2 regions of the Bradyrhizobium sp. Ken01 genome follow, and region 2 is predicted to be linked to the other one. Evidence: riboswitches for the same ligand, from Rfam matches in the RefSeq annotation. Region 2 holds a riboswitch; the other holds the start of a gene.
The links. A riboswitch is a leader RNA that binds a small molecule or an ion and turns the genes downstream of it on or off. The one in region 2 is predicted to bind S-adenosylmethionine.

Region 1: another riboswitch for S-adenosylmethionine. It lies ahead of AC0L3S_RS25675 (O-succinylhomoserine sulfhydrylase); the one in region 2 lies ahead of metX (homoserine O-acetyltransferase MetX).

The regions. Positions count from the first base shown of each region.
Region 1 covers NZ_JBVVPC010000030.1:19,935-24,786, reverse strand. The annotation lists gene AC0L3S_RS25690 (hypothetical protein) at 1-888, opposite strand, end outside; gene AC0L3S_RS25685 (PAS domain-containing protein) at 1,012-1,422, opposite strand; gene AC0L3S_RS25680 (2'-deoxycytidine 5'-triphosphate deaminase) at 1,528-2,664, opposite strand; SAM riboswitch at 2,745-2,824, shown strand; gene AC0L3S_RS25675 (O-succinylhomoserine sulfhydrylase) at 2,895-4,091, shown strand; gene AC0L3S_RS25670 (SGNH/GDSL hydrolase family protein) at 4,145-4,852, opposite strand, start outside.
Region 2 covers NZ_JBVVPC010000034.1:6,265-11,116, reverse strand. The annotation lists gene metW (methionine biosynthesis protein MetW) at 82-744, opposite strand; gene metX (homoserine O-acetyltransferase MetX) at 757-1,956, opposite strand; SAM riboswitch at 2,048-2,127, opposite strand; gene AC0L3S_RS27535 (chorismate mutase) at 2,331-3,179, shown strand; gene hisC (histidinol-phosphate transaminase) at 3,214-4,311, shown strand; gene AC0L3S_RS27525 (prephenate/arogenate dehydrogenase family protein) at 4,308-4,852, shown strand, end outside.

The DNA.
Region 1 (4,852 bases), on a different contig from region 2:
CTGACGGATTTCGAACGTGCCTTCGGATTGCGTCGTCTCACCCACATCGTCCTGCGCGACCAACAGTGCGTTGAGGAACGTCGCGAATTCGCTCGCGCCGCCGCGGCCCATCGACAGTGCTGCAGCGACCTCATCGAAATATTGCATCCCGATCAGCTTGCCGGTGAGATGCAGGAGATAGCCGGCATCCTCCGGACCGAACAGCTGCACCATCACTGGCGCTGCCGTGCGCACATATTCCATGGCGTAGTTGCGATAGGCTTTTTCCAGTCGCGGTCTTGGCCAGCTTGCGACCGGCAACGCCGGAGCCGCGGCTGCATCGAACAGCGGCGCTTCGAGGTGCCGCGCGAACACGAGGCGCTGGTCGAGTTCGAGCGGCTGGTCATATTGATAATAGTAGCCTTCGAGCCCATCCTGGCCGTCGACGCTCTGCTTGGTGCAGACGAACCCCAATCTGGTATCGCCGAGCGCCACGCCGTTGTTGGCGTGCCAGCCGCGCAGCATCGCGCGCGAGACTTCGCCCGGCACGCCGCAGATCGCAGTGCCTTTCCAGATCCAGCGCGGCGGGGGATAGCGGATCCAGGCTTTGCGATCGCTCTCATACATGTATTCGACGTGCACGCCGCCGATCCAGTTCGAGAGATAGTGATATTGCGCGGCCGCCACGGCGGGAGGCAGATGGCTCAGCCCGAGCTTCTCCAGCCCCGGCAGGAAGCGTTCCTGCTGCTGGCGGCGGAACACGCGAAAGACGAACTCCGCAGCATCTGCCGTGCCGCGACGCGTGACCACGGTGAGGATCAGGCCGGTGAAATAGGCGTGATAGAGATCGGCAACCGCGCGCCAGCGTTTCCATAGAGCTTCCTGCGTGGAGTCTGATGCGGCGGTCATGTTCGCTCCCGATCGTTGTTTTGATCGAGTGTGTCACTGCAGCCGGTGACGGACAAGCTGAGCCGCACGCAGGGCGCCCTGCACGCCGGCTCGCCAATTCCGCATCACGAATTTTGCGCAGGCTTAATTTTGCACAGCTTTGGCGGCACGCTCGCGCTCGACGCGCTCGGTGACGTCGCGTGCCATCGCCACCGATCCCTGCACAACTCCAGCGGCGTCTCGCACCAGCGCGAAGGTCATCTCGATGTAGAGCTTGCGTCCGTCCTTGTGCAGCGCGCGGGTCAGTGTCGGCTTGCCCGCAAGCTTCATCGCGCCGCTGGCAAGCGCGGCCTCGAAACCCTTCCAGTGCGCGGCGCGCAGATGTTCGGGAATGATCAGGTCGAGATTCTGGCCCAGCGCTTCGTCCGCGGAGAAGCCGAACAGTGCGGACGATGCGCGATTCCAGCGCATGATCGTGCCGGAGCGATCCGAATAGATCAGCGCATCGGCGACGTCGTCGAGGATGTTTGCGTCGAGTTCGGATGAATTGGTCATGTCAGCACCTTGTAGCCCGGATGGAGCGCAGCGTAATCCGGGATCGCGCCACAAGTGAGACTTTCCCGGATGACGCTTGCGCTCCATCCGGGCTACGGATGATGGCTAAACCCGGAAATGCTTGCTCAGCTTCAGGCCCTGGGCCTGGTAATTCGAGCCGATGCGCTGGCCGTACATGGCGTCGGGGCGGGCCAGCATCTTCTCGTAGACGAGGCGGCCGACGATCTGGCCGTGTTCGAGGATGAACGGCACCTCGCGCGAGCGCACTTCGAGCACGGCGCGCGACCCCAGCCCGCCGGCGCCGGCATAGCCGAAGCCGGGATCGAAGAATCCGGCATAATGCACACGGAACTCGCCGACCAGCGGATCGAACGGCACCATCTCCGCGGCGTAATCGGGCGGCACCTGCACCGCCTCTTTCGACGCGAGGATATAGAACTCGCCGGGATCGAGGATCAGGCTGCCGTCGGGACGGGCCGAGATCGGCTCCCAGAAGTCCTCGACGGAATAGCCGGCGCGGCGATCGACGTCGATCACGCCGGTGTGGCGCTTGGCGCGATAGCCGACGAAGCCGCCGCTCTTCTCGCCGGAGAGATCAACAGAGACGGCGACGCCGCCGGTGAGATCGGCATCGTCGACATCGACGAGACGCTCGGTCGCATGCAGCGCCTCGAGGTCGTCGATGTTGAGGATGGCATCGCCGGTGCGGAAGCGCACCTGGCTCAGGCGCGAGCCCTCGCTGACCAGCACCGGGAACGTCTTCGGGCTGATCTCGGCATAGAGCGGCCCATGATAGCCGGCACCGATCATGTCGAAGCGGCGGGTGCCGTCGGCGATCACGCGGGTGAAAACGTCGAGCCGGCCGGTCGAGCTTTTCGGGTTGGCGGCCGCGACGATCTCCGGCGGCAGCGCGAGGCTTTCGAGCAGCGGCACGATGTAGACGCAGTTGGTCTCCAGCACTGCGCCGTCGGCGAGGCTGAACTCGTGCAGCTTCAACTCGTCGATGCGCTCGGCGACGGTGGCACCGGGACCGGGCAGGAAGCTGGCGCGAACGCGATAGGCGATGTCGCCGAGGCGGAGGTCGAGGCTCGCCGGCTGGATCTGGCTTTCGACGAAGTCGTAAGCGGGCAGGATGAGACCGCCCTCCGCCATCGCCGCGATCATGCGGTCGGGCAGGATACCATTGGCGTCGGCGGCAACCGTGAACGTCAACCGGGGGTCCTCATCAGGGATCAAACACATCCCGACATGCGGGAAATATGAGCGTTTTACGGCTATCCGATGGACGTCTTGACGGAAAGGGCATTGCGGAATATGAGCATGACTTATCCCGTGGTGATTTGAGCCGGCCGGCTTGCAGCCACGTTAAATAAGTCGCTAAACAGGCCGGGGACCTCTGTGATCCCGGCCCGTGGAAATATTCCAGGCCGGTTTTTTTGTGACCATTTTCGATGGTCACTTCAGGAGGTCCTATGTCGAAGTCCCCGGCGCCCACCGCGTCCTACCGTCCCGAAACCCGCCTGGTCCATTCCGGCACCCTGCGCTCGCAATATGGCGAGACGTCGGAGTCGCTGTTCCTGACCCAAGGCTACGTCTACAACAGCGCCGAGGAGTGCGAGGCGCGGTTCAAGGGCGAGGACCCCGGCTTCATCTATTCACGCTACTCCAACCCGACCATCGCGATGTTCGAGCGCCGCATGATCGAGCTCGAGGGCGCCGAAGCGGCACGTTCCGCCGCGACCGGCATGGCCGCGGTGACGACCGCGATCCTGGCGCCGCTGAAGGCCGGCGATCACGTCGTGGCCTCGCGCGCGCTGTTCGGCTCGTGTCTCTACGTCGTGCAGGATTTGCTGCCGCGCTACGGCATCGAGACCACGCTGGTCGACGGCCTCGATCTCGACCAGTGGCAGCGCGCCATGAAGCCGAACACCAAGACGTTTTTCCTGGAGAGCCCGACCAATCCGACGCTGGATGTACTCGACATTCCCGGCATCGCCGAGATCGCGCACAGTGGCGGCGCGCGGCTCGTCGTGGACAACGTGTTCGCCACTCCGATCTGGCAGAGCCCGCTCGCGCTCGGCGCCGACGTCGTCGTCTATTCCGCGACCAAGCACATCGACGGCCAGGGCCGCTGTCTCGGCGGCATCATCCTGTCCTCGGAAGCGTTCATCGCCGAGCACATCCACAATTTCATGCGCCAGACCGGCCCGTCGATCTCGCCGTTCAACGCCTGGGTCCTGCTCAAGGGCCTGGAGACGCTCGCCGTGCGCGTGCGCGCGCAGACCGAAACGGCGGCGCGCATTGCGGACGTTCTGGCGAGCCACCCGAAGATTTCGCGGCTGGTGTTTCCCGGCCGCGCCGATCATCCGCAGGCAGCATTGGTGAAGAAGCAGATGCGCGGCGGCTCGACGCTGGTCGGCCTCGAGGTCAAAGGCGGCAAGCAGGCGGCGTTCCGCGTGCTCAACGAGCTCAAGCTCGCCAAGATCTCGAACAATCTCGGCGACGCCAAGAGCCTCGTCACGCATCCGGCCACCACGACGCATCAGCGTTTGAAGCCGGAGGACCGCGCCGCGCTCGGCATCAGCGAGGGCTTCATCCGCTTCTCTGCAGGCCTCGAGCACGCGGACGATCTGATCGAGGATCTGACCGCGGCGCTGGAGAAGGCGTGAGTTATTGTCGTCCCGGCCTAGTGCGCAATTGCGCACTAGGCCGGGACGACAGGTCACATCGGCCGATAGGTCCGCACGTCCGCGGGCACGTTGACGCCGAGTTTGATCTGGCCGACGGAACGGATGATGTCGTCGCCGAGGAGCTGGGCGAAGCAGGCATAGCCCCAATCGTTCATGTGCAGTCCGTCGGCGATCACGAAACTCTCGACCGGAAGCGATTGCTTCTCGTGCCAATCGCGCATCACCTCGAAGCGCGGGAAGATGCCGACGTGACGGAGCTCGGCGACCTTGCCGAGCAGCTTCACCATCTTGCCGGCGCTGTCCGCGCGCTGGTTGACGGCGGGCGAATATTGCGGATCGACCAGCACGACGTCGGTGCCGCCGGCAGCCTGGATGCGGCTGATGCCGTCCTCGACCAGTTTGGCGGTATCGCCGGGATCGAGATTGCGTAGCACGGCATTGGTGCCGACCTGCCAGATCACCAGATCCGGATGCACGTCAATCACCTCTTTCTGGAGGCGCTTCATCATCTCGGGCGCGTCCTCGCCGCCGACGCCGGCATTGACGACGGTGATGTCGGCGGTCGGATAGTGCCGGTGCAGCTGCGCAGCAAGGCGATTGGGATAGTTGAACTCCGGCGAGCTCGCGCCGAATCCCGCGGTCGAGGACGAGCCGAAGGCGACGATGACGACGGGCTGGCCGGCGACGAGCTTGCCCGCGACATGCGGCAGCGAGCCCATCGCCTTCGAGCCGCCCTTCGG
Region 2 (4,852 bases):
GAGCGCAAGCGTAATCCGGGGCCTTCGCATCCGCGGATAGAATCCCGGATTGCGCTACGCTTCATCCAGGCTACAGGAATCCTACTTCCTGCCGCCCCGCGTCAGCAGAAACACGCCCTGCTCGCCGAACAGATTCCACACCCACCAGGGCATCCGCAGCCGCAGCGGGCGGCCGTAGAGGTCGAGCGCCTCGGCACGTTCCATCTTGACGTCGATCGCGTCGCAGAGCTCGACGAAATCCTTGATGGTGCAGAAATGGATGTTGGCGGTGTCATACCAGCTTGCCGGTAGATTCTCCGTGCGCGGCATGTGGCCTCCGATCAGGAGCTGGAGCCGCATCTTCCAGAATCCGAAATTCGGGAACGACACGATGGCGCGGCGGCCGATGCGTAGCAAATTCTCCAGCACCACTTTCGGCTGCCGCGTCGCCTGCAAGGTCTGCGACAGGATCACGTAGTCAAAGGCGTCATCCGGATAATTCACGAGATCTGTGTCGGCATCGCCCTGCACCACCGCAAGACCCTTGGCGACGCAGCGGTTGACACCCTCGCGCGACAGCTCGATGCCGCGGCCGTCGATGCCGCGGGTTTCCAGCAGTTGGAGCAGGTCGCCCTCGCCACAGCCGACGTCGAGCACCTTCGAACCCGGCTTGACCATCTCGGCCACCAGCACATGGTCGGCGCGAAAATCACCGGGCTGCCCGGTCGCAAGGCCGCCCAGCGGCAACGCTTCCTGTACAGACATGACTAGCCGTCCTTAAGCATTATTGGCGGTGAGCCCGCGCGCCTTGCCAGCCGATTGCAGGAAGGCACGGGCGATGTCGAAGAATTCGGGCACGTCGAGCAGGAATGCGTCGTGACCGCGATCGGTCTCGATCTCGGCGAACGACACCCGCGCGCTCGACGCATTCAGCGCGTGCACCAGCGCGCGCGATTCCGAGGTCGGGAACAGCCAGTCGCTGGTGAAGGAGACGACGCAGAACCGGGTCTGGATTCCCGCGAACGCCTTCGCCAGCACGCCGCCATGGTCGCCGGCGATGTCGAAATAGTCCATCGCGCGGGTCAGATAGAGATAGGAGTTGGCGTCGAAGCGCTCGACAAAGGACGAGCCCTGGTAGCGCAGGTACGACTCGACCTGGAAGTCGGCGTCGAACGAGAAGGTCGGCAGCTCGCGGTCCTGCATGCGCCGACCGAATTTGCGATGCAGCGCGGCGTCGGAGAGATAGGTGATGTGCCCGGCCATGCGGGCGACGGCGAGGCCGCGATGCGGATGGGTGCCGTGATCAACGTAGCGTCCGCCATGCCATTCCGGATCGGCCATCACCGCCTGCCGGCCGAGTTCGTGGAAGGCGATATTCTGCGCCGAATGGCGCGTGCTGCATGCGGTCGGCAGCGCAGAGAAGACGCGATGCGGATAGGCTGCGGTCCATTGCAGCACCTGCATGCCGCCCATCGAGCCTCCGACGACGCAGAGCAGCGTATCGATGCCGAGGCGGTCGAGCAGCATGGCCTGGGCTCGCACCATGTCGGGGATGGTGATGATCGGAAAATCCAGGCCCCACACTTTGCCGGTCGCCGGATTGGTCGATGCGGGGCCGGTCGAGCCCATGCAGCCGCCGATCACGTTCGAGCAGATGATGAAATACTTGTTGGTGTCGAGCGGGCGGCCGGGCCCCACCATAATTTCCCACCAGCCCGGCTTGCCGGTCAGCGGGTGCACATTGGCGACGTGCTGATCGAGCGTCAGCGCATGGCAGATCAGGATGGCGTTGGAGCGCTCGGCGTTGAGCTCGCCATAGGTCTGGTATGCGATCTGGAACGGGGTGAGATCGACGCCGCAATCAAGCGGCAGCGGCTGGTCGGCACCGAAGCGCGCGACCTGGGAGCTCGGATGATCGACCTCGTGCGAGCGCTCATCGGCGCTGATCGCGGGACTGGGAATTGACTTGATGCCCATCTCTGACCACTGACTCGTTTGCGATCGGGGTCCGACCGCGACTGACATCAGGCCATGAAAAACCCGGCCTGAACGATAGGTTCGGCCGGGATCGAAAGGGTCCCCGGCCTGTTTAGCGAGTTTTTTAACGTGGCTGCAAGCCGGCCGGCTCAAATGACCACGGAACAGGTAAAAACTACCGTCTTGGACGGTTTTCGTCAAGTCGCGGCCCGGATCAGCCAAATTCGCCTGTCGCGCCACGGGCGGAAGTGGCCCGATTTCCCTTTGCATTTCTCTTTGCTTTCGCAGCCCCGACTGCCTAATCAGGATATCCATCACAGCGGTGACAGCTCGACTGATCCGCATTGAACGCCTCGCAACAGCACCTCACAGACATGTCCCAACGTCCGCCCGCGCCACCATCGCTCCAGGAATTGCGCAAGGAGATCGACGCGATCGACGAGGGCATGCATCGCCTGCTGATGCAGCGCGGCGACATCATCGACCGCCTGATCCAGGTGAAGCAGACCCAGGAGGTCGGCTCGGCGTTCCGCCCGGCACGTGAGGCCTCCATGATGCGCGACCTCGTGCAGCGCCATCGCGGGATCCTGCCGCTCGACACCGTCGAGAGCATCTGGCGCGTCATCATCGCGACGTTCACTTATGTCCAGGCGCCGTTCTCGGTCCACGCCGACATCTCGGCGAGCGAGCCGGCCATGCGCGATTCCGCGCGATTCCATTTCGGCTTCACGGTGCCTTACGTCGCGCATTTCAGCGCGCAGGCGGCGGTCGAGGCGGTGGCGAAGTCCAAGGGCGACCTTGCGCTGGTCTCGGCGACCTCGAGCCGCACGCCATGGTGGCTGGAGCTGGAGGCAGAAGGCGCGCCAAAGATCATCGCGCGGCTGCCCTTCGTCGAGCGCGCCGACCATCCGGCGGCGTTGCCCGTGTTCGCGGTCTCGCGTGTCGCGGACAGTGCGCTGGTGACGGAGGTCGAGACCTTCAGCGTGCGCGTATCAGGGTGGAACGCCGAGGTCGCGCGCGCCCTGTCACCGCTCGCCGAGATCGTGGCGGTGCCCGATACCGCCTTCGACGGCGCCGCGCTGCTGGTCTCGGTCACCGCGACGAGCAGCCTCGACAAAATCAAAGCTGCCCTGATCGAAGCGGGGGCCTCGGTGCGCTCCACGGCCCTCGTCGGCAGCCACGCAACGCGCTATACGGTGCCCCCGACCGGGTCGAAATCGTAAGTCGCGAACCGCTTAAGCCACTCCGGAGTTGAAGATGTCCCGCCCCGTGCCGAATCCCGGCATTCTCGATATTGCGCCCTACACGCCCGGCAAGACCCCGGTGGCAGAGCCCGGCCGCAAGGTGTTCAAGCTCTCGGCCAACGAGACCCCGTTCGGGCCCTCGCCGAAGGCGATCGAGGCGTTCAAGCAGGTGGCGGATCATCTGGAAGACTATCCGGAAGGAACCTCGCGCGTGCTGCGCGAAGCGATCGGGCGCACCTTCGGGCTCGATCCCAACCGCATCATCTGCGGCGCCGGCTCGGACGAGATCCTCAATCTGCTCGCCCACACCTATCTCAGCCACGGTGACGAGGCGATCTCGACCACGCACGGCTTTCTGGTCTATCCGATCGCGACCATGGCGGTCGGTGCGAAGAATGTCATCGCGGCCGAGAAGAACCTCACCTGCGATGTCGATGCCATCCTCAAGGCAGTGACGCCGAAGACAAAGCTGGTCTGGCTCGCCAACCCCAACAATCCGACCGGCACCTATCTGCCGTTCGACGAGGTCAAGCGCCTGCGCGCCGGCCTGCCCTCGCACGTGCTGCTGGTGCTGGACGCGGCCTATTGCGACTACGTCTCCCGCAACGACTATGAGATGGGAATCGAGCTGGTGGCGACCACCGAGAACACGGTGGTGACGCACACGTTCTCCAAGATCCATGGTCTCGCGGCGCTGCGCATCGGCTGGATGTTCGGCCCCGAGCACATCATCGACGCGGTCAACCGCATCCGGGGTCCCTTCAACGTATCGACGCCGGCCATGTACGCGGCCGTTGCCGCGATCGAGGACGCCGCGCATCAGGCCATGTCGAAGCAATTCACCGAGACCTGGCGCAACTGGCTCGCCGACGAGATCGGCAAGCTCGGATTGAAAGTGACGCCGAGCGTCGCCAATTTCGTGCTGATCCACTTCCCGACCGACAAGGGCAAGACCTCTGACGACGCCGATGCCTTCCTCACCAAGCGGGGCCTCGTGCTGCGCGGGCTGAAGAACTACGGCCTGCCGCATTCGCTGCGCATGACCATCGGCACCGAGGAGGCCAACCGCCTCGTCGTCGAGGGCTTGCGCGACTTCATGGCCGGACGATGAGCGCGACCCCGCACTTCCAGCGCGTCGCGCTGATCGGCTTCGGCCTGATTGGCGGCTCGATCGCGCGCGCTGCGAAGCTCCAGGGCCTGGCTTCCGAGATCGTCACCACCGCACGCTCGGAGAAGACGCGCGCACGCGTGATGGAGCTCGGCATCGTCGATCGGGTCGTCGCAACCAATGCGGAAGCCGTGCAGGACGCCGATCTCGTCATCCTCTGCATTCCCGTCGGCGCCTGCGGGCCGGTGGCGCAGGAAATCGCCCCCCATCTCAAGCCCGGCGCGATCATCTCCGACGTCGGCTCGGTCAAAGGCGCCATCGTCAGGGATATGGCGCCGCATCTGCCGAAGGGCATCCATTTCGTGCCGGCGCATCCCGTCGCAGGCACCGAGCACTCGGGTCCGGACTCCGGCTTCGCCGAGCTCTTCATCAACCGTTGGTGCATCCTCACCCCGCCGGAGGGCGTTGATGCGGCTGCCACCGATCGCCTGCGCGCGTTCTGGGCGGCGATGGGTGCCAAGGTCGAAATCATGACGCCGGATCA